DNA from 2 places in the Pseudoalteromonas sp. SR43-3 genome. Region 2 is predicted to be linked to the other one. Evidence: riboswitches for the same ligand, from Rfam matches in the RefSeq annotation. Region 2 holds a riboswitch; the other holds the start of a gene.

Region 1 (11,934 bases), on a different contig from region 2:
CATAAAAAAAATTATGAAGCTTTTTATTTAGAATTAGATACCGCAAAAGAAAAAATGCTTGTTTGTGCAAGTGTTATTAGGGTAAATAGGAGTAAAGTTAAAGATTTTTCTTTGATGCTTGCTACCTATCAAATGGAAGATATTAGCAGGGACTTTAAAAAGTTTAGGCGTGAGGTAAATGAAGTTTATCTAGATATCCAACGAATGCATTTTTCTGAAGATGAATTAATTCATCTTCCCTAATAAATTAATTATAAATAGTTAACCTGACCACTAAAAAAAGACTTTTTGGCTTGCCACTGTAAACAAAGATGATCTAAGTTTGTATAAGCTACTTGATTTCATGTTTTCACTTCAACATTATAAATTCAAAGGTAGTCATAAATGTTAAAAAACATTGATGGAAGGGAACTGGATAAAAATTTTCATTATAAATATGATGCCTAATCGCTGCGTCCATTCATGCTAACTTATTTAAAACTGATCTAATGGCATTGCCTTCTGTTGTACTCATTTTTATTGCATATTATTAAAGTAGTTTGCCTAGGAAGTAGCTTTATGGCTTTCTAAATTATTAGAAAGCCTTGACTTCACTCTTTAAAGAAAATTCTACAAATATCATTTCTCACCCAAACCTATAAACTCCCTCGTCCATATGCCATAATCTAAATAATTCATTATTTTAGTAACTTGGCGCGTATTTAGGCGTTTTTAAGTTAACTACTCAGGGTTTTCAGCATGGCATATCAAGAGCAAAATCAAGCAACAATCTATTGGCACGACTATGAGACTTGGGGGGCGAGCCCTCAAAAGGATAAGCCGAGCCAGTTTGCTGGTATTCGTACCGATCTTGATTTAAATATTATTGGCGAGCCGCTTATTGAATATTGTAAGCCGCAAGCGGATTACTTGCCTCACCCTGAGGCGTGTTTAATTACGGGTATTACACCACAAGTGGCGATGAAAAAAGGCCTGGTTGAAGCTGAGTTTATAGCAAAAATTCATGCCGAATTTAGCGTGCCAAACACCTGTGTTGCCGGTTATAACAGTATTCGGTTTGATGACGAAGTAAGCCGTTATAGCTTTTACCGTAACTTTTACGACCCATACGAGCGCGAATATAAAAATAACAATAGCCGATGGGATATTATTGATTTAGTACGTGCTTGTTACGCGCTGCGCCCTGAAGGGATTGAATGGCCGTTAAAAGAAGACGGCAGCCCAAGCTTTAAGCTAGAGCATTTAACCGTAGCTAATGGTATTGAACACGCCGCAGCGCACGATGCGCTAAGCGACGTAACCGCCACTATTGCACTGGCTAAACTAATAAAAGAAAAACAGCCAAAGCTGTATAACTTCTTTTTTGGTTTGCGTGGCAAAAAAGCGCTCGCTGAATTAGTTGATGTATTTAACATGACGCCGCTGGTGCATACCACGTCGCGCATACCTGCAACACAAGGCTGTACAAGCTGGGTTGCACCAATGAGCTTTCATCCGGTAAATAAAAACGCGGTTATTTGTTTTGATTTAACCCAAAACCCGCAAGTACTCATTGATTTAAACGTAGAAGAGTTACGCAAACGTTTATACACCAAACGTGTTGATTTAGCCGAGGGTGAATTACCTGTTGGCTTAAAACTAGTGCATTTAAACAAGTGCCCTATTTTAGCCCCAGCTAAAACGTTATTGCCTGAAAACGCCGCCCGCCTAGGGATTAACCGCGAGCAGTGCTTAGCTAACTTAGCTATTTTAAAAGCCAATACCGACCTTCGCGATAAAGTAACCGAAGTGTTTAACGAGCAAGGCGATTACAGCGCAACTACTAACGTTGACTACCTACTTTACGATGGGTTTACAAGCCATGCCGATAAAGCTAAGTTTGCGATTATTCGTGATGCAAAACCAGATGAATTAGCAGGGTTGAATTTAGACTTTGAAGATAAAAAGTTTAATACGTTGTTATTTAGATACCGCGCCCGTAACTGGCCAGAAACGCTAAACCAGCAAGAGCTTGATCAATGGCGCCAGTATTGCCAAAACAAGCTAATGCACGGCGAAGATCAACCATCGATTAACGCGCAAGATTTTATGATCACCCTTGAAAACCTAGCGCATGAACATGACGACAGCGAAAAAAACCTTACAATTTTAAAGGCGTTGTATAACTACGCACAAAGCATGTAATTTTGTTTGTATAACGCATTAAAAACGCGACGCTTTAGCAATAAAGCGTCGCGTTTTTGTTTATAAATATCTGTACCACTTAAAACAAAGCAAAATCTATTTCACAAAGAGAAGCGAATGAGGAGTAAATGAGAAGACATAAAAACAATAATTTTTTAGATCTATTACTTCCTCTAAAAGCGCAGCGCCTCATAACCTCTTTGTGAATAAATTACTTTACGGGCTTCGCGTCTACAGCGTTACTTTTTATGTAGCGCTTCAATGCGTGCTAGTAAGCTTGAGGTGTCGTATCTGCCGCCGCCAAGTGCTTGTACGTCGGCGTAATATTGATCGACCGTTGCGGTCATTGGTAAAGTAGCGCCATTGTTTTTAGCTTCATCGAGTGCAATGCCTAAATCTTTACGCATCCAATCTACGGCAAAACCAAACTCGTATTCACCCGCCCACATTGTTTTGTAGCGGTTTTCCATTTGCCACGAACCGGCTGCACCTTTAGAAATGGTTTCTATAACTTTTTCGCCATCAAGCCCAGCTTGCTTGGCAAAATGTAAGCCTTCGGCTAAACCTTGCACTACACCAGCAATACAAATTTGATTAACCATTTTACAAAGTTGTCCCGAGCCAACGCCGCCTAGTAATTGGCTAAAACGACTAAACGCCGCCATAACTGGCTGCACTTTAGCAAATACAGCTTCACTACCACCCGCCATAACCGTTAATACGCCGTTTTCGGCGCCAGCTTGTCCGCCCGATACAGGCGCATCTATAAAGTCGATATTTTGCTGAGCCGCTTTTGCAGCCACTTCGCGGGCTACTTCGGCAGAGGTTGTGGTGTGATCAACCAAAACAGTGTGCGGCAACATGCCGGCTAACACGCCATCTTCGCCATACACAACTGAGCGTAAATCGTCATCGTTACCAACACACATAAATACGATGTCGGCATTGTTGGCAGCTTCGCGCGGGGTTGGTACAAAGCTTCCTGAATGTTCTGCAGTCCACGTTTGAGCTTTAGCTTGAGTGCGGTTATAAACGCATACGCTGTGCCCTGCTTTTGCTAAATGCCCCGCCATTGGGTAACCCATTACGCCTAAACCTATAAATGCGACTTTCATTGACATAAAAATGACCTATTTAACTGATAACTTAGAAACTAGACCTCGATTATGTCAACCGGTCGATAAAAAAGCGAATGAAAGTCTTTATAAAATTTCCTTAACGGGAAAGGTAAGTAGGTAACCTATGGACAGTATTTATCAATTTAATGCACCACTTTATAACAGCGAAAATTTTCCTCTTAGCCAGTTACAGGGCAAAACCGTCCTTATTGTTAATACAGCGAGTAAGTGTAATTTTTCGGTGCAATTAAACGCACTCGAAAAGCTCTACCAGCAATACAAAAGCAATGGTTTTACTGTGCTAGCGTTTCCGTGTAACCAGTTTGGCCAAAATGAGCCGCTCGATAATTTAGCCATAAAAGACTTTTACCAAGATCAATTTAATATCTCGTTTGAGGTATTTGGCAAGGTAATGGTAAATGGGCCAGAAACACACCCGTTGTTTAATTATTTAAAATCGCATACGCGGGGTATTTCGCAAAACCGCGCAATTAAATGGAATTTCACTAAGTTTTTAATTAATTCACAAGGGCAACTTGTTGCACGTTATGCACCGCGTACTAAGCCCGAAACACTTAAACAAGTAATAGAAAGCAACTTACTGCAAGCTGCAAAGTTAAGCGCTGCAAGAGGTGGTAAAAAGGTAGCATCAAAAATACCTTTGTTTACGCCAGCTAAGGCTTAATTTAAATCAATAAAATGCGTGTTACTAAAGCACAGGTTTATAAAGTAGTTTATTGTATTGATACTTATTAAGCGTCGAGGCTATCACCATGAACATTGCTTTTTTTAGTACTCAAAAGTACGAACTGCCTTTTTTTGAACAAAGTACACGCGATCATCGTGATATAAAAATAGCGTATTTTGAGCAAGCCCTGAGCGAACAAACGGCTATTTTAGCAAATGGGTTTGATGCCATATGCGTATTTGTAAACGACACCGTAAACGCCGCTGTTATTGAACAACTGGCAAGCCAAGGCATAAATACTATTTTGCTGCGTTGTGCAGGATTTAATAACGTTGATTTACCTGCTGCAAAAGCACATAAAATTAAAGTATTACGCGTACCGGCTTACAGCCCAGAAGCCGTAGCTGAGCACTGTATAGCGCTTATGCTAACACTTAGCCGCAAAACGCATAAAGCGTATAACCGCGTACGCGAAGACAATTTTGATTTAAACGGATTGCTTGGTTTTAACTTGCACAATAAAACCGTGGGTATTGTAGGTTGCGGTAAAATTGGCCTTGCGCTGTGTAACATTTTAAATGGCTTTGGCGCTAAAGTATTAGTGTGCGACCCATACGCGCAACCTGGCAATTATACAATTACCGATATAGACACCTTACTTAGCCAAAGCGATGTAATTTCTTTGCATTGCCCATTAACGGAACAAACTCATCATTTAATAGATGATGAGGCATTTAGTAAAATGAAAACTGGCGTTATGCTTATTAACACCTCTCGCGGGGCACTGCTTAACAGCAAAGCGTGCATTAATGCACTTAAAACTAAAAAATTAGGGTATTTAGGGCTCGACGTTTACGAGCAAGAGTCGGAGCTATTTTTTAAAAACCACAGTGACGAAATAAACCAAGACGATATATTTTCGCGCTTAGTGAGCTTTAAAAATGTATTAGTAACGGGGCATCAGGGCTTTTTTACACAAGAAGCACTCACCGAAATAGCAAACACAACCCTGCTTAGCGCGTTTGAAGTAAGTGAAGGTAGGCCTCTGACTAATGAGGTTTTATAAAGTTCTTGGCTATACCTAAATAACAGGCACAAAAAAAGCGAAGTGCGTTTTAAACTCACTTCGCTTTATTAATTTATTTTAGGGCTTAGATAAAATTAACCAAAGGCAACGTTTGCAAATACCAAGGTCATTAATATTGGGCAAACAAAACGAATATACTGAGCAAACCAGTAATGTACGCCTGTTGTTGCTTGGTGTAATTTATTACCACGCTGCCACATCCAACCTACCGTAATAAAGTAAAACAAGCCCATAAGCGGCAATTGATATTGAGTAAATAGCATAATAACTAAGCCAAATAACCAATCAAAATTTAGTATAATTGCGCTTGCACACACAAGTACAACGGCGCTAACGGCCCATGTTGCTTTGGTGCGACTAACGTTGTGGTTTTCGACTAAAAACGCTACCGGAATTTCAGTCGTCGATATAGTTGACGTAACCGATGCGATAGACATTAATACAAAAAACAATAAACCAACTAATAAGCCAATTTCGCCCATGGTGCTAAATAGCTCAGGTAAAATAGCAAAAATTAGCTGCCCTTCACCAATCAGTTTACCACCACTAAATACTTCAACACCGTTGTGCTGCGCCACATAAATAGCAGGAATAATGAGTAATCCCGCTAAAAAAGCAACGCCAGTATCAAGTAGTGCAACACCGGCGGTGAGCTTTGGTAAATTAGCATCTGGCTGTAAATACGAGCCGTAAATCATCATACAGCCCACACCTAGTGAGAGCGAAAAGAACGCTTGCCCCATTGCGGCAATAATTAAATTAGGGTCGAGTATTTGGCTAAAATCAGGAATTAAATACGCGGCAAAGCCTTCGCTTGCGCCATCAAGTGTTGCAATGTAGGTAATTAAACCAACAAGCAATACGAGTAGCAGTGGCATTAAACGGCGCGACCAAGTTTCGATTCCCGATTTAACCCCTTTTAAAATAATACTGGCAGTTAAAATAAGCATAAGCGGCGTAAATACAAAATTACGCAGCACTGAGTCGCTATGTAAAAATTCGCTTGCGCCTGTGAAACCTAAAAAGGTGGTTATGGGTTCAATAGCGTACGAAAGCATCCACCCTGCCACTATTGAGTAAAAACTTAGCATAACAACTGCGCCCGCAAGGCCTATGTAACCGGCTGCTGCACCTACTTTACGGCTAGTGTTTTGCCATGCATCGCCCAATGCTTTTACCGGGTTAGCTTGTGCTTTGTGACCTAAATAAAGTTCGGTATACAGCGCAGGAAGCGCAAGTAAAAATATAACAATAAAATAAACCAGTAAAAAAGCACCGCCGCCATGGTTGGCCGCTTGCGTAGGAAAACCCCAAATATTACCCAAACCCACTGCTGCGCCAGCAGCGGCTAAAACAAAACCAAGTCGGCTTTGAAACCCATCACGCACTTGTGCCATACATCTACAAATCTGTTATTATTTTGATTATTGTGAATTAAACCATATTTCATGCCAGCTGAGTAATAAAATTGTACCCAGCCTTTATTAGTGGCGTTAACCGCTCAGAATATCAGCGACTTCTTTTGCTTTAAGGCTTTTATGACTGAACACTATTTTAAAAACACCTTGAGTATTACTTCAACTCAATTGGCAAATTTGTCTTTAGCGAGTAACAGTATTTTATTATTTAATGCTAAAACACTTGAGCTTAGAGACTTTAATTTGCCCGATTGCTTAAGCCCGTTTGAGTTAAGCATTATAAACCGCCGTAAAAGCCCACAAGCTAAGCAAGAGTATTTAGCGACGCGGTTATTGTTAAAACACCTTATTAAAGTAGCGCAGCCGCAACATGCGCACGTAGCCCTTAATAAAATGAGTACAGAATTTGACGAGGCAAGCTCAAAGCTGCAAATACACGTAAGTGATGATGTTATTAATACCTGTATTTCGCACTCGCATGGTTTAGTTGGGGTCGCGCTAAATTTTGATAAAAGTGAGTTTGGTTTTGATATTGAAAAAGTAAGCCTAAAGCGCCCGTTTGAAAAGCTTGCTAAGCATTTTTATCATAATGATGAAATTACACTTATCACCGAGCCTACTAATACCCAAGCCCAAGCAGATACGTTTTTTAGAATTTGGACATTAAAAGAGTCACTTGCTAAAGCCACCAGCCGCCCTATTGCAAAATTACTTAGCCCCAATGTGTTTGACGAATTACATAGTGCAAAGCTGAGTGCTTGCAGTAATCGCGTTACTGTAGCTGATAGCAGTGACAGTAATGTTTGTTTTGATGTGAGTGTGGTGCATAAAAAAAGCACCGACTGGCGATGCTTTTTATTAAATGACTTTATTAATTAATTTTGTTAAGTGATTTTACCAGGTAATTCTCCTGAATAACCGTTATTTACGCAGCAAAATCATTTTCTAATAAACGGCTATGAATAGACTGTACTACGTTATCTGACTCAGTTTGCTCTACTAAAAAGCACAGGTTGTACTTACTAGCACCGTGACAAATTAATCGAATGTTAAAGTCTTTTAGTACACTCATTAAGTTCATTTCGTGTTGGCGTAATTGAATCTCAGAGCCAATAAGTGCCACCAATGTTAGGTTGTTTTCTACCGAAACATGGCAAAACTCTGCAAGCTTATCTAGGCATTCTTGATCAAGCTCTGGGCGCGAGGCGTTTTGCGCGTTATCAAGCGTTATAGCCACACTGATTTCTGATGTAGTTACCAAATCTACTGATATATTGTATTCACTTAATAGTGTAAATACGCGTGCTAAAAAGCCGCTTGCTAGTAGCATTTCTGGGCTTTTAAGCGTAAGCAATATTTGGTTTTTACGTTGCGTTACTGCGCGTATACCTGGTTGCTGCGATTTTTCGCGCTCAATCCACGTACCGCCACGCTCTGGCTCGCGGCTAGAACCTACAAACACGTTAATGTGGCTACGGCTCGCTGGTAAAATAGTTGCTGGGTGTAATACTTTTGCGCCAAAGGTTGCCATTTCAGCGGCTTCGTCAAAACTTAAGCGTGCAATAGGCGTCGCTTTTGCGCACAAACGCGGGTCGGTGCTAAAAATGCCCACTACGTCGGTCCAAATATGCACACTTTTAGCGTTAATCGCTTCAGCTAGTAATGCAGCGCTATAGTCAGAACCACCACGTCCTAGCGTTGTGGTGTGACCGTATTCGTCACTACCAATAAATCCCTGAGTTACAATTACTTGAGCGTCTAATAACGGAATTAAATGCTCTTTAGCAGCTTGCGCTGTGGCTGCAACATTGGGCGTTGCTTTACCAAATTGGCTGTCGGTTTTAAGTACCTTGCGCACATCAAAGCGATCGGCGTTTAAACCTTGTAAACGCAGTACCTGAGCAAACAAATACGACGATAAACGCTCACCAAAGCTAAGTAGCTCGTCGTGTTGCTGATCGGTTGTTAGTGGCTCTTGAGCCAATGTTTGAAATGCTTTTAGGGTTTCGTTAAAGCCAACCGCTAAATCGGCATCTAGCGATAATTCATCTAAAATAGTTTGTTGAATAGCAAGCACGCCGTTTATGTGTTCTTGGCGCTCACTTGAAGTAATGCTTGATTTACACAGTGCAACTAAGTGATTAGTTACGCCGGCACTGGCGCTCACGGCAACAATACGTACGCTTTTATCTGCAACAATAATTTCGCTACAGCGACTCATCGCTTCAAAATTTGCAACACTTGTTCCGCCAAATTTGGCAACGATGTAATCTGATTTTGCGCCTGATACTGTTTGTGGCACTGATTGGGTAGTCATTTAGTCTCCTTTCGCGGTATCCAAACCGCAATAAAACAAGAAGAACTTGGCAAAGGAATGCTTGAAGATAAGTCCACTGCCAGAAGCTCTCCACCTATATTGGTGACAGTTTTGAGGATTCAGCCCCATAAACCGAAAAACAATGACGACGTACCATTATTTTCCTCGGCGAGTACTTCCCTCCTTAATGATCATCGGCTTTCGTCGCCTAACATTAAGTACCTAAGTATCGCACCTCTTCTGAATGCTTTATTAACCAGTGGCTAATAAAACAAAACCCCACTAAGTAGCGGGGCTTTGAAAGTTATCGTTTAGACGTCTAGCTGTCAAGCATTTAATAATTTATGAGTTAAATAAAACTGCCCATGTAATACGAGCCCGCATATCCAACCGTGTAACAAATTAATAAATGCAGCGATAAACGCAAGTAGCTCATAAAGGTAAGCGCTTTAACTTTACTCATGGCAATAATGCCCGCAGCCGAACCAATAATAAGCATTGAACCACCCACACCCGTTGCATACGTAAACGACAACCAATGTTGTTGGCTCATTACTATATTGGCTTTTAATAATGCAGCGGTAAGCGGTACGTTATCGACCCCAGCTGATAATATGCCCATTAAGTAGTTTGCGTATTCTGGTGCCATTACCGTGTATAGGTCGGTAAATTTACTCAACATACCAATTTCTTTAAGTGCGCCTACAAGTAAAAGTACACCTACAAAAAACAATAATGTGTCGTATTCTATATCGCGAACAAAATCGATTATGTCTTTGTTTATGTCTTTTTTGCGCATTAAAAATTGCGCCACTAAAAACATCACTGATAAGCCAAACAAAAAGGTTAATAAAGGCGGTACGCTGTAAATTACACTCAACGTAAGTGTGCTCACTACGGTAGATAAAAATATAACAGCAATGGTTATGTCGGTTTTTTCAATGCGGGTGTTACCTGCACTAGCAAACTCAACACGCCCTTTCATACCTATAGACAGTAACGCGGCAAGCAGCATAACGCTTGCAAGTGCTGGCGCTATAAGTAGTAATAAATGAGCAATGGTTACTTTGCCATCTAAAAATATCATTAGTGTGGTTACGTCACCTGTTATTAGCGATACCCCACCTGAGTTAACTCCAAACACAATAAGCGTGGCGTATTTAATGAGTTTTTTAGGTTCAAGCTTTAACGACATAACAACCGCAAGCGATATAAGCGTCGCTGTTACGTTATCTGAAATCGACGAAAACAAAAACGCAAAACCACCCACCAAAAACATGAGCTTTTTTTCGCTAATACTTTTTGGCATAACACGGTGCACAATATTTTCTATAAACCCCTTTGAATTTAAATACGCGACAAAGGTCATTGCAGCCATTAAAAATAGCCATAGCGAGGCAATTTCTAAAATATTTTCATTTAAAAGATGTTGAATCGTATCGGGGCTTTGCCCGTGTAGGGGGTATATAAAAAGAAGAATCCAGCAAAGCGTACCAAAAAACAGCGTGGTTTTAGCTTTATTTACATGGATTATATCTTCTATAACGATCAGTAAAAATGCAATCGCTATCAGGGTTAGAATAATAGAGGAAACCATGGTAGTTAAACAACCTTTGATATAGTTTTAAAGAACACACAAATAACATTCCATTTCATGTGCCTATTTTCGGCGCGAATTTTAGCACTGCCTCTATGCAAAAACTATTATTAAATGGTCTTAAAAACGAATACTATATACAGACAAGGTTAATTAAAAATACGTAATAATGAGTCTTCTAAAAGAACTCAATAATAAAATACTAGGATGTTGTAACCCCTTATGATCCCAGCTAAAAAGCTGCTAAACACCATAACCGAACATTGGGGTGTATTAGAGCTATTATTTAAACGTTTTAAAATGGCTGACTTTAGCCTAAAAGACGTACAAAACGCGATTAAGCAAAAGCAGCCTACGTGGTCAAACGAACGCATTTATAAAGAAACAAATCGTTTGTTAAACCAAGATATTTTAATTCCACTGGCTAAATCCTCTCAACTTGAAATAAATCGTGCTATTGCTGATTTTGCTACTTTTTTACTGCAAGAAGAGCATTTAGGTTTAGCGCAAGAAATTAGCGTATTAGTAGAGGACCTTGCTCGTTTAGGTAACCGCCTAGATAACGCTGGCGAAATAGAAGACTTTGACGACTTACGACGCTACAGCCGCATTATGGATGATCGGGTGCGTAAAATAATGAAGCTCTATACGCACAACGAAAACGCTATTTTAAATATTGTTGAACAAGCCAAATCAAATAATGCAGTGCAATCGCTGCAAAAGCGTTATAAAGCGGTAATAGAAGCCTTTGACGAATACATAGAGCCAATGCTTGAAATGGTTGATATTCGTGGTGAGTTTCATGCATGTTTTACCCTCATTGAAGAGCAAATAAGTAAGCAAATACTGCACATTGAGCGCTCAGGTAAAGCGTATAACGACAAACGTATGCTGGAGCAATTACGTACCCGTATACTCGAAATGCATTTAATGGGCCGAGAAAGCTTACGTAAAAGTGCCGATATGCTTATGCCACTGCGCGAGGAGCTACGTCGTAATAACTTAATTACTCGCCAAGCAGCCAAAGTACTTGGGCTGGTGCGTAAAAGTGGTGTAGACAATATGCTAAGTGCTGTGCAGCCAAATTTTGTAAGCGACGCGCAGCGATATTCGCTTGGTCAGCAACGCCATATTGTGGCTTACATAGCAAGCTTGGTTGAATTTGAACACGAAGAATACCAATTGCCTGACCAGCAAGACGTGCCTGCATTTGTTACGCCTAATATTCCTGACTACAACGATGTCAAAACCAGCTTTGCTAAGCGCTTTAATAAAAAACGCAAAAAGCCGCAGCCCTTGCTGCAATTTTTAGACGAAAGCTATCCAGATCTCGATGCCGACGAAATGCTATTTTTGTATCAAAAATTAGTCAGCGACAGCGATATTAAAATAATTCAAAGCGATGAAAAAGCCCGCGTAAAAATTGCCGGTCAGCACTTTTCTTTATATCCATTTAATTCAGAGCCTCAGCCAGATTCAAAGGCAGGTAAATAAACCATGACACACATAAACTTAGACGAGCTAA
Region 2 (11,934 bases):
TGAAGAGTGTCGTTAATCAGTAACCAGCGTAACGGCTCGTGCTCACGTACTTGAATGTGATCGCCACTGCATTTATGCCAATAGATTAACTGACCAATGCTGTGGCTATTTTCAATAAATTGATCGCCCAGCAAACCCGTCAGTGAATTTATATAATTGATTTTTTCCATCATATTCTCAGCATAAACTAGCAACGTTAAAGCGCAATGGCCTTTGCCATTATTTTTTACGTTATTTTACAGCCATCACCAAAGTCGTATTTGCAGTTTTTTTAAGATGGAGTATGGTATTTGCCATAAATAATACCAACGGACTTAATTATTTAAGCTTTTTAGTTTGGTAGATAATCAATACTATTAGTATAGCGCCGTAGCCTTTTTGACTTTTATTTACGGCTTATATAACAACAGGAGTATGTATGTTTCAGGTAAGCACCCCACAAAGTAGCGAAGATTGGCAAGCGTATTACCAATTGCGTTGGCAAGTATTACGCGCGCCTTGGGGCGAGCCTCGTGGCTCTGAACAAGACGATATGGAACAAGACTCTGAGCACCGCTTTATAAAAAATAAAGAAGGCGAAGTGCTAGGTGTAGCACGTTTGCACTTTAACAATCATGAGCAAGCACAAGTGCGCTATATGGCGGTTGCAGAGGGTAATCGTAACCAGCATATTGGTAGTCGCTTACTGCACGAGCTTGAAAAAATTGCATGGGTTCAAAACGCAGGCGAGCTTGTATTGTTTGCACGCGAACGAGCGCTTGAGTTTTATAAACGCCACGGTTACGAATTAAAAGAAAAAGCGCACTTAGCGTATGGCGATGTTCAACACTTTAAAATGGTAAAGCAAAAACCGTCTGAGCCAGGTTGGTTTCGTCACCCTAATTGGACGCAAGTACTACAAAATACGTGGCGTGAGTCTATTCCAATTAGTGACGCGATGGGTATTAAGGTAGAAAGCTATACCGATTGGCAATTTACAACCAGCGCCGACCTAGACGCTAACTTAAACCTACATAACACAATGTTTGCAGGTTCTATTTATAGCTTGGCCACGCTAACAGGTTGGGGCGCTACGTACTTAGCACTTAAAGAAGCTGGGCTTGAAGGTAATATTGTATTAGCCGATGCTAACATTAAGTACTTAAAACCGCTTACTACCGACCCACGTGGTTGTGTTGATATACAAACCTGTAAGGGCAAGTTAAGCGATTTAGAAACCGACGGTAAAGCAAGTTACGTAGTGCCAGTAACTATTTACGATGGTGATAACGTGGTTGCAGAATTTGAAGGGCAGTTTGTAGTAAAAAAATAACTGTTTAGCTGTTCAAAACACAAAAAAGCCAAGCAATGCTTGGCTTTTTTGTGCGTAAAACTTAGGGAAGTATTACAGCAAATCGGTTAATAATATACCGACACCAATACGTTCTACATCCGCATTGTAATCAATTAAGCTTTCGCCATAACCGTTAAAGTATTGTGCATAACCACGAACGCGACCCCATAAAGGAAACGACCAGTCGAGTTGAATTGCACCGCGATTATCTGAATTTAAATTGTTACGCGTCATAAAGCTAAATTCATGGTCATGAAAACGATACGCGCCGCTAAATTCAAAGTAACCCATGTATTTGTATATGTCTGGGTTGTCGTCGCCATTGGCTTCTAAAATATCTTCTTTTTCGTCCTCAGCTATGCGATACCAAGGTTTAAAGCTAAAAACAAAGCCCCTATTTTCCCAAATAAAGTCTGCGTAAATACGGTTCCACGAACGCGAGTTTGGTTGGCTTCGACCGTTTGATTGGTGCGAAATACCTAATGCGATTGCCATTTCGTCGCCCCATAATACGTTTTCTGGGTCGAGGTAATTTATCCAAAATATCTCTGGTTCGTAGTTTGTTTCACGAAATGGAGACGAAATTTCTGAGTTATAAATCTGCCAATATGATTGCAGTGTAAAGCCAAAAAATATGGCTTGGTCTTTATCCGAAAAATCATCGTAAAGAGGCACTTTTATCGATAGCTGATATTTGGCTTCTAGATTGTCGAGCGGTTCGCCGTCGCTATCGTCTGTTAGTGCATCAAAACCATCAAAAGGGCGATCGTTTGGGTGTGATACGTACGAAAGCGGTAAAATATAGTTACGCTTATGTGGCGTAATTACATTTCTATTTTTTTTACCTACTTCTTCACGGGCTTGGCGTTTATCAAGCGCGGTAAGTTGTTTATTTTCTTCAAGAGCTGAACACTTTTTACGAAGGTCGTCTAATGTCTGTTTACCATCTCCGCCAATTACCTCATTTAAAATACACTGTTTTACAAGCTCGATGTCGTTGTCTTGCTCGTTTGTAGCAACTTCTTCTTCTTGTGCGAAGGTAGCGGTACTAATTAAAGCAGAAAGAGTTATCCAGTGGCGCCAGCTCATTGTAATTCCTTGTGAGTTTGGGTTGTTGTATGCGTTAATTTAATTATAACGTCTTTTTACATATGTAACGGTGAACTTTTACTGAATTTGTATTCATAACAAGGTCCATACGTATACAAAGTAAATATAGATCAAAAGAAAAGCGGCCTAAGCCGCTTTTCTAATGCAAATTAACTACTTTAGTTAATTTATACCAATTTTGTTAAAAACATGATCATTCTAGCGTATTAAATAACTCACTAACTACGTTAAAAATTATTTATATAGAACAACTATGTACCATAATTTTAGCCTTGTTATTAAGCTATTTCCTTATCGCTATAATAGATCACTAATTTAATGCAATTGGTATTACTCTCACGCAATGAGAAGGGTGAGCTAAAGCTCAAATATGTTAGTAAAAAACTTATAAAGCTCGGTACCTTGATTAACACTCGCTGAGGCAAAGTGCAAAATAGCAATTGCATCGCAATCAAGAGTAAGTGTTTGCAATGGTTGCTCACTTAAGTAGCGCTCCATGCGTAAAATATTGGCAATAGGCTCACCAGCTTTAATGTGCCCGCCAAGTGGGGCTAAGTATTCAACCATGCCGCCAATAGGGGCGTAATAAGCAAAGTAGTCATCTAAATTACATGCATAACGAGTCATATTGGCTGGCGTATGCGGTGCGTTTTGTAATACGCCTTTGTGATTTAAGTAACTTAAAATGCTGTTTGCATCGTTTAATGCTTCTTTTAAGTCTATTTTTTCTTGGCTGCCTAGCTCTACAGTAAATGCTTCTACAGCTATTGATAATTCGCGACCTTGTCCGCTAAGCGCATCACTTAAATGCCACCATGGGCAAAAGTTAGCTTCATCCATAGCGCCGTCAAAATCACTAGGAATAAGCAATACATGTTCAATATTAAAGTAACGTGCGCTGTCGGTTGCATAGGTTGGGCAGTACAGATGCTTGCTTGAAATAGGGCCTGTGTGTAAATCGAGTACTATATCAGCCTGATGAGCGAGCTTTTGTAAGTTAAGCGCAATGCGTTTACCCGTATTGAGTAAATAAGCAGGGCCGTTAAGTTTGCTGTCTACTTCGTCAATAAGTGCCTGTTTGAAGTTACTTTTTAATGTAGCGTCGTCATACTGAGTATGATTTTGTGCAAACTGTGCCACTAAATTTTTATTGTAGTGATACATGCGATTCCAATTAGTGCCCGTAATCGGATCGAACCTGCCAAGGGTAAACTCGCCAGATTTTTGATTACAGCCAATCGGATTTGCATAAGGTACAAGGGTAATATCGCCATTAAGGTTAAGGTGTTTTAATTGCTCAAGCAGCTGAAAAATAACTGCGTTACCTTGCACTTCAGCGCCATGCATATTGGCCTGAATGTAAACACTTGGCCCTGTGCCATCACCTTTTAAACGATACACAGGAATTGTAAGTGGTAAGCCGTTTGCAACTTCCCCTACTACAATGTTCTCTTGGCTAATGTGTGTTGTATTACTCATACTTGTTACCTTAAATAATGGCTGGCATTTTCGGCTTGGCGAACACAGGTAAGTGTACCGTTTTGCAATGTGTACTCAGCAGCTAGCTCATGGCATAAAAAATACGGCATACTTTCGGTAAAGCCGTAAGCACCGCATTGGCTAAACACTAGCCAGTCGTGCTCATTTAAATCGCTTGGTAAGTTATGTTCACCCAAGCAATCAAGCGCTGTACAAAGTGGGCCATATAAAGTGACCGCTTGAGTTTTAGCATTGGATTCACGCAGTAATGCAGCAGGAAAGTCCTGGCTGGTAACAGCAGGGCGTAATAAGTGATTTATACCGCCGCTTAAAATTACTTGTTCTTGATTGTAGTTTTGTTTGCGCTCTACTACTGGGTTTGCGTAATGACCGCATTCGCCAACGGCATAGCGACCAAGTTCCATCCATAGCTCTTCTACACCCGCATCATTTTTAATTTTAGCGAGCGCAGCAATCAAGTCATCCCAATCAAGTGTTGCTTCGTTTTGTGTATAAGGAATACCTAAACCGCCACCTAAATCTAAAATTTTAAGGCTAATATTTAAATCGCTGGCAAGTTGGCTAAGAGGTGCAATCATTTGTGACCACAAGTCGCTTAGTTTTTGCGTGCTAAGCATGTTGCCCCACTGAAAGATATGCAGGCCGTCAAATTTAAGCGCAGGGTAGTCAGCTACATTGAGTGCTTGCCATTCATTACAACCCAAACCAAACGGCGTAAGGCTGTCGCCGCCCAGTGGGTTTTTTTCACCTTCAGGCCAACGTAATTGTACACGCAGTAATACTTGTAACTGCGTGTTTTGTAGCTGCGCTTGTTGGTTTAACCAACGTACTTGATTGAGGCTTTCTGCTACGAATATACGCACGCCGCGCTCAATAAAGTGTTTTATTTGTTTAGGGCTTTTTGCAGGCCCTGTGTTGAGCACGCGCTGCGAGCTAATACCTTGTGCTAGTACTTGCTCAAGCTCACCTTTACTTGCTACGTCAAAATTAAAGCCAGCACTGTCTAAGCTTTGAATAATTTTAGACAGTGGGTTTGCTTTTACCGCGTACCACAGTTTTACATCGGTTTGCGCAACTAAACGCGCAAGATGCGTGTTTAGTTGATCTAGGTCGTAAACAAAAAAAGGTGTATCAAGTTGTTGTGTAATCGTATTTACAGCGGTTTTGATAGGCGTGCTCAAAAAGCTCATTATCGTAAAACCTCTTCAAGCAATAACGATGCATCGCTTTTCTCGTCGCGGTATTTAACTATTAACGCACACGACATGCTTAGGCCTTGCTCGCGCGCCCATTCGTTTGATGCAGGGCGAGAGCCCGGTATTACAATCGCGTACTCTGGGATTGGCTCGCCTTTATCTAGTTGGCGCTCGTTTACGCAGTCGTATACTGGAATAGTTGCTGATAAACGCACGCCAGGGGCAAGTACTGCGCCTTTTTTAATGACTACGCCTTCAACAATAATACAGCCTGCACCAATAAATGCGTCATCTTCAACCACTACTGGGCTTGCACCAATTGGCTCAAGTACACCACCAAGCTGAACTGCAGCACTTAAATGTACGTTTTTACCTACTTGTGCACAAGAACCCACCAATGCGTGGCTATCTACCATTGTGCCTTCGTCGATATATGCGCCAATGTTTACATACGCTGGTGGCATAATAATCGTGCCTTTAGCAACATAAGCACCACGGCGAACACTTGAGCCACCTGGTACCATACGGACGCCATCATCAGTACTAAATTCTTGCGGAGCTAGGTTATGTTTATCAACAAAGCCGCCTGCAAATTCAGTATTAGTGCCATTTTTAAAGGCTTCTAAAATGCCTTGCTTTACTTCTACGTTAGCTTGCCATTGGCCGCTTTCGTTTTGTGATGCAGCGCGTACTGCGCCCGATTCTAAATTATTTAATAGTTCTAACCAGCTCATTATAAAAACCTGTATTTAATGCCAAGATAAAATGGTGTTGTTTGCAGTTGTAATGCAATCGGTTTGAGTTAACTCAAGATGTGTTAAAGGTGGACGAAGTTGCGGGCTGCTTAAGCGGCCTTGCAAATGCATCAGTACCTTTACGGGAATAGGGTTTGCGACAGCAAATAGGCTATTAATAGCGCTTGACCACTGGGCAAATAAATTAGGGTGTTGACCACTTAAACTGCGCTTAACAAACTCGTGAGTTTGTTCAGGCCATGCGTTTGCAGCTACCGACACCAAACCTTTTGCGCCAGCTTGAGCAAAATAAGGCATTAGCGCATCGTCGCCACTAAAAATAGCTAAATTAGGCGCCGCTTGGCGGTAAGCTTCAAACTGAGCAATACTGCCGCTCGCTTCTTTTAACGCCCATAAATTTTTATTGTTTTGTAAGTTTTGAATTGTTGCCGCTGGGATGCTAACAGCGCTTCGACCGGGTACGTTATAAAGCATACATGGATGAGCGCTTGCATTTAGTAGGCTTTCAAACCAATGAGTTTGACCTATAGCGCCAGGCTTTGCATAAAGCGGTGAGCCAAGTAAAAAGCTATGAATTGGGAGTGTATTACAGTAGTTAACCCACTCAATTTGTTGCTTTAAGTTACTACCGCCCACAGCTACCATGAGTGGTACTGTTGGTTTTAGCTGGCATACGTGCTCAACAATGGCTTGTTGCTCTTTTAGCGTTAGTGCTAAACCTTCGCCCGTACTGCCAAGTAGCAAAATACCGTTATGTGCCGCTTCTTGATCGCTAACCAACTTAGTTAACGTGTTGTAGTCAACATCGCCGTGTTGATCAAATGGCGTTACGAGCGCGGTCCACAATGAGTAGTCGTTTAAATTGAAGTTGTTGATCATCTCTCACGAACTTATAAGTTATTCGAAGAGTTAAAAAGCTTTATGGAAGGAGCCGCATTAACGTCGTTCGAACTAATAATTCGAAGAGCGAATGGGCTTAAAATAATAGGGCGCACGGCCTTAATATTTAAGACCAGAAGCTCTCCACCAAACTAATAAGCTGCTTGTTATAAACAGCTATTGGTGACAGTCGCTAGGGTTCAACCTAGTCGCCCGAAATAAACACTTCGCAAAAGTGATTACTTCTCGGCGTTAATTCCCCTCACGTATGCTCACTGGAGTTTGCGCTCCTAACATACACTACCTGAATAACGCACCTCTTCTAGCCCTTTGCACCTGTTTGTAGAGTAAAAACTTACAAACCGCTGCAATTTAAATAGGGTAATTACGGCGATTAAAGCATTTTAGCCGTCTAGGTGTCAAGCTACTAAATACATATTCATTCATCCATAATGGGAGTGGTTACGTATTGGGTGCTTTTCTCGTACACTAGCAATATAAGTAGTGAGGTATTTAATTAGTATGGAAAAATTTAGCGATATTTATAAGCGAGCGGTAGAGCGAAAAGGCTCTGAAAAGATGCTTAAGTTATTACTTGCAAAACCGCTATCTAAAAAACAACTAAGCACGTTAAGTGACGACGATTGGCTTGAAGAATTTACTCGAAAAGTATTTCAAAGCGGCTTTTATTGGTCAGTAATTAATAATAAGTGGCCGGGCTTTAGAGAGGTTTTTTGGGATTTTAGTGTTGATAAATTATTAATGATGCCACCCGATATGCTGGAACAAAAAGCAACGGATGAGCGAATTGTTCGTAACTATAAAAAAGTAAAAACAATTACCGAAAATGCTTACATGATCCACGAAATAGCACAAGAACATGGCAGTTTTAGTCAGTTTATCGCTAATTGGCCAACAGACGATATTATTGGTTTATGGGCGTATTTAAAAAAGCATGGTTCGCGTTTAGGCGGAAATACAGGGCCTTATGCGCTACGAGCACTTGGTAAAGATACTTTTTTACTATCACGCGATGTAGAGAATTATTTGCGTGCCCATAAAATTATAGACGGCGGCTTACAAACTAAAAAGTCACTAAATGCAGCCCAAGCTTTTTTTAACGAAATGCAAGAGCAAGGTGGCTTAAGTATGCAAGAGTTAAGCTTAATTGTGGCCTATGGTGTAGGTGACAACCGCGTGGGTATAAGTCAGCAATAATAGGAATTACCATGAAATTAGTGCCAAGATACACAGATATTGCGGAAAACTTCGCAATTGAAGATTTTCCTGCAAGTGTTGCCTCCCCTCAGTTATTGCTGTGGAACGAGAGCTTAGCAAAACAGTTTAATATTAATGTCGCTGATGATTTACGTGCTCATACTTTTAGCGGTAATGAAAAGCAGGCGATTCCTGCAGTAGCACTTGGTTACTCTGGGCACCAATTTGGACATTTTTCACCACGTTTAGGTGACGGACGAGCCCACTTATTAGGGGCTATTACTGACAATGAAAACCAGTTATGGGATATTCAATTAAAGGGCTCTGGCGCTACTCCTTATTCAAGAGGGGGTGATGGCCGTTGTGCACTTGGGCCCGCTATTCGTGAATACGTAATGAGCGAAGCAATGCATGCACTAGGCATTAAAACTACCCGATGTTTAGCGGTCGTTGGCAGCGGTGAAACGGTTTATCGTAACCCACCACAAGCAGGCGCAATAGTTACTCGTTTAGCAACTAGTCATATTCGTGTTGGCTCGTTTCAATATTTAGCGACGCAAGGCGATGTTGAAGGGCTTAAAAATTTAGCCGATTTAGCTATAGAGCGACACTACCCAGAAATAACCGATACAGGTTCGCAGCGATATTTAGCATTTTTAGGCGCTGTGATTAAAAACCAAGTTAAGCTAGTTGTGAGCTGGATGCGTGTTGGCTTTATTCACGGAGTAATGAATACAGATAATACGCTAGTTAGCGGAGAGACTATTGATTACGGCCCGTGTGCCATGATGAATAGCTTTGATTTTGATACCGTATTTAGCTCTATAGACAAACAAGGCCGCTATGCATTCGGTAATCAACCTAATATAGCTAACTGGAACTGCGCACGCTTAGCTGAGAGTTTAATACCGCTTATTAGCGATGATGACGAGCAAGCAGTTTTATTAATGACGCCATTTATTAATATTTTTGCTGAGCAGTTTAATACTGAGTTTACGGCTATGTGGGCACAAAAACTGGGTTTAAATGAATCTAGCGATAGTAGCGGCGAGTTAATAGCAGAGTTGTTAACGCTATTAAAAGATAATCAGCTCGACTACACCAATACCTTTGATGCGCTTACTGAATCCTTAAAAGGAGAAAAAAGCGTACCTGAGTCGCTAATTGAATGGAGAGCTAAGTGGGTAAGTTTAACTGACGATAATAGTTATGAAGTAATGAGAGCTGCAAATCCTCGTGTAATACCGCGTAATCATGTGATCGAAGAAATAATTGCACAATATAACGCTACAGGGTCTAGTGAGTTGCTACATCGCTTTATAAAAATAGCCGGCAATCCATATTCTAACAGTGAAGAGTTATCAGAGTTTTGCTCTCCACCGACGAATGATAATGACTACCAGACTTTTTGTGGTACTTAATACTTAACTTTAAATATAACCACATGATTAAAAAGAGTCATTTTTTAATCAAACATGCGCATATACCTAGGGGAATGCTAATTCTGGTGGTATTATGCGCACAATTAAAACCAAGCAATATTTCTTTGCATTTATAAGTGCATTTAATTTAATTGCTCTTACATTCCTTGCTAAGTACTAATTTACAAAAAACTACTATATTTATTTTTCAATAAAGTTTTAATTTCGCCTATAGTAAGTGGATGTGTGTTGCGACAAGGCATAGAAAAAAGTAATAAACTTTATTTTTCGTTAAGTATTGATTAACAAAGGCTCAGTTAGTCTATATAAAACTGATTGAGCTAGTATCGATTAGCTACAATTTAAAATTGTTCAAATGGGAAGAAAACAATGAAATTAAAATCACTTACAATTGCAATCGCGTTGGCTGCAACTAGCGCATCTACATTCGCTGCTGATAAAGAAGAAGGTTTCTACATTGGCGCATTTGGTGACTACTATGACGCATCTTGGAAAAACATGCGTGATCAAGCCGGTCTTGACGTAAACGAATCAACTGGCTGGGGTGTTGAAGCTGGTTACCGTTTCAGTGATTACTGGAGCGCACGTCTTGAATATGCAGACATGGATTTTAATGCTTTTGATAAAGTTGCTGGCAACCGTAACAATATTGATGGCGAGCGTTACGGTATTGATGCTCTTTACCATTTAGACGGCGGTCCTTTCTATGGTCTTTTCGGTATTAAAGAAATTGACGTAGTTGATGACAACACATTCTTAAATGCAGGTGTTGGTTACCAGCATTTCATTACAGATGGCTTATTTGTAAATGCTGAAACAGCTGTATACCAAGGCCTTGACCGTGGTTATACAGATGTTGGCGCTAAAATTGGTATTAACTACTTATTTGGCCAAAACTCTGCACCGGTTGAGCAAGTTAAACCTGCTCCTGAAGTTGTTGAAGTAGCTGTAGCCCCTGCAGACAGCGATAACGATAATATTGCTGATACAGATGATAAGTGTGCTAACACACCTATGACTGATGCTGTAGATGGTACTGGTTGTACTTTATATGAAGATAAAGAAGTAACAGTAAGCTTATTAGTGACTTTCCCTAACAATGCTTCAGCAGTATCTACTCAATATTTAGATGATATTGAAAAAGTATCTGCATTCTTAAAAGAGTACCCAGATACAACAGTATTATTAGAAGGTCACACTTCTGCTGTAGGTAAAGCAACTTACAACAAATGGTTATCTAAAAAACGTGCTGATGCTGTAGCTAAGCAACTTGTTGCTGATGGTATTGCTGAAGACCGTATTACTACAGTTGGTTTAGGTGAAGAGCGTCTTAAAAATGATGCAAACACTAAAGCTGCAAACGCAGAAAACCGTCGTGTAGAAGCGCATATCAAAACTATCAAAAACGTTAAAGTTTTACGTTAATTAAATAGTTTGTAATAAAAACCCAGCCAAGTGCTGGGTTTTTTTATGCCTGTAATAAATTAATATTAGTTAATGGTAATGATTCTTACTTAATAAGTATTCATGAAAATAGTTTTTACCACAACCACTATTCATAGTATTTATAATCGGTATAATCAGTTGCGCAACTGGATGGATTTTCATCTATCCATAAAAGCTTTATAATTACGCGTTAGAATACTATAAGTATTGGGTAACTTATTTGCGCCCAAAGCGCTACCGGATACTTTCACGTCACCAAGAGGGCAATATTGTGCTACAAGAATATCGTAAACACGTAGAAGAACGTGCCGCGTTAGGTATCGTACCAGCGCCATTAGATGCTCAGCAAACTGCTGATCTTATTGAATTAATAAAAAACCCACCTGCAGGTGAAGAAGAATTCATTTTAGATTTGTTCATTCAGCGTATACCAGCTGGTGTTGATGATGCTGCTTATATTAAAGCGGGATTTTTAGCAGCTGTAGCTAAAGGTGAAGCTAATTCTCCACTTGTTTCTAAAGAAAAAGCGGCAGAATTATTAGGTACAATGCTGGGCGGTTACAATATCGCGCCAATGATTGACCTACTTGATGACGAAACACTTGCACCAATCGTAGTTAAAGGCCTTTCAAATACATTACTTATGTTTGATGCGTTCTACGATGTTGAAGAAAAAGCAAAAGCGGGTAATACATTCGCTAAGCAAATTATTGAGTCTTGGGCAAATGCAGAATGGTTTACTAATAAGCCAGCTGTTGCTGAAAAGATCTCAGTTACTGTATTTAAAGTAACTGGCGAGACAAATACTGATGACTTATCACCAGCACCAGATGCATGGTCTCGTCCAGATATCCCACTTCATGCTTTAGCAATGCTAAAAATTGAACGTGATGGAATTACACCAGACAAGCCAGGCGAAGTAGGTCCAATCTCTCAGCTTGAAGAATTAAAAACTAAAGGCTTACCACTTGCATATGTAGGTGATGTTGTTGGTACTGGTTCTTCTCGTAAGTCTGCAACTAACTCTGTACTTTGGTTCATGGGCGATGATATCC

What was found. Region 2 has a riboswitch for lysine ahead of dapA (4-hydroxy-tetrahydrodipicolinate synthase). Riboswitches for the same ligand answer to the same signal wherever they lie in the genome.
Region 1: linked by a shared signal. The riboswitch ahead of lysC (lysine-sensitive aspartokinase 3) and the one ahead of dapA (4-hydroxy-tetrahydrodipicolinate synthase) in region 2 are both predicted to bind lysine.

What each region holds. Positions count from the first base shown of each region.
Region 1 covers NZ_JACJEC010000021.1:22,547-34,480, reverse strand. The annotation lists gene H5088_RS17440 (hypothetical protein) at 1-243, shown strand, start outside; gene sbcB (exodeoxyribonuclease I) at 739-2,184, shown strand; gene H5088_RS17430 (NAD(P)-dependent oxidoreductase) at 2,424-3,305, opposite strand; gene H5088_RS17425 (glutathione peroxidase) at 3,427-3,987, shown strand; gene H5088_RS17420 (2-hydroxyacid dehydrogenase) at 4,076-5,056, shown strand; gene H5088_RS17415 (sodium-dependent transporter) at 5,152-6,474, opposite strand; gene H5088_RS17410 (4'-phosphopantetheinyl transferase superfamily protein) at 6,616-7,374, shown strand; gene lysC (lysine-sensitive aspartokinase 3) at 7,421-8,812, opposite strand; lysine riboswitch at 8,888-9,060, opposite strand; gene nhaD (sodium:proton antiporter NhaD) at 9,162-10,409, opposite strand; gene H5088_RS17395 (hypothetical protein) at 10,632-11,903, shown strand; gene H5088_RS17390 (condensin complex protein MksE) at 11,907-11,934, shown strand, end outside.
Region 2 covers NZ_JACJEC010000008.1:47,483-59,416, forward strand. The annotation lists gene H5088_RS11515 (spermidine synthase) at 1-173, opposite strand, end outside; gene H5088_RS11520 (bifunctional GNAT family N-acetyltransferase/hotdog fold thioesterase) at 419-1,312, shown strand; gene H5088_RS11525 (phospholipase A) at 1,385-2,422, opposite strand; gene H5088_RS11530 (succinylglutamate desuccinylase/aspartoacylase family protein) at 2,801-3,922, opposite strand; gene H5088_RS11535 (PLP-dependent decarboxylase) at 3,928-5,133, opposite strand; gene H5088_RS11540 (2,3,4,5-tetrahydropyridine-2,6-dicarboxylate N-succinyltransferase) at 5,133-5,873, opposite strand; gene dapA (4-hydroxy-tetrahydrodipicolinate synthase) at 5,889-6,773, opposite strand; lysine riboswitch at 6,903-7,103, opposite strand; gene H5088_RS11550 (DNA-3-methyladenine glycosylase I) at 7,296-7,991, shown strand; gene H5088_RS11555 (YdiU family protein) at 8,003-9,412, shown strand; gene H5088_RS11560 (OmpA family protein) at 9,803-10,858, shown strand; gene acnB (bifunctional aconitate hydratase 2/2-methylisocitrate dehydratase) at 11,151-11,934, shown strand, end outside.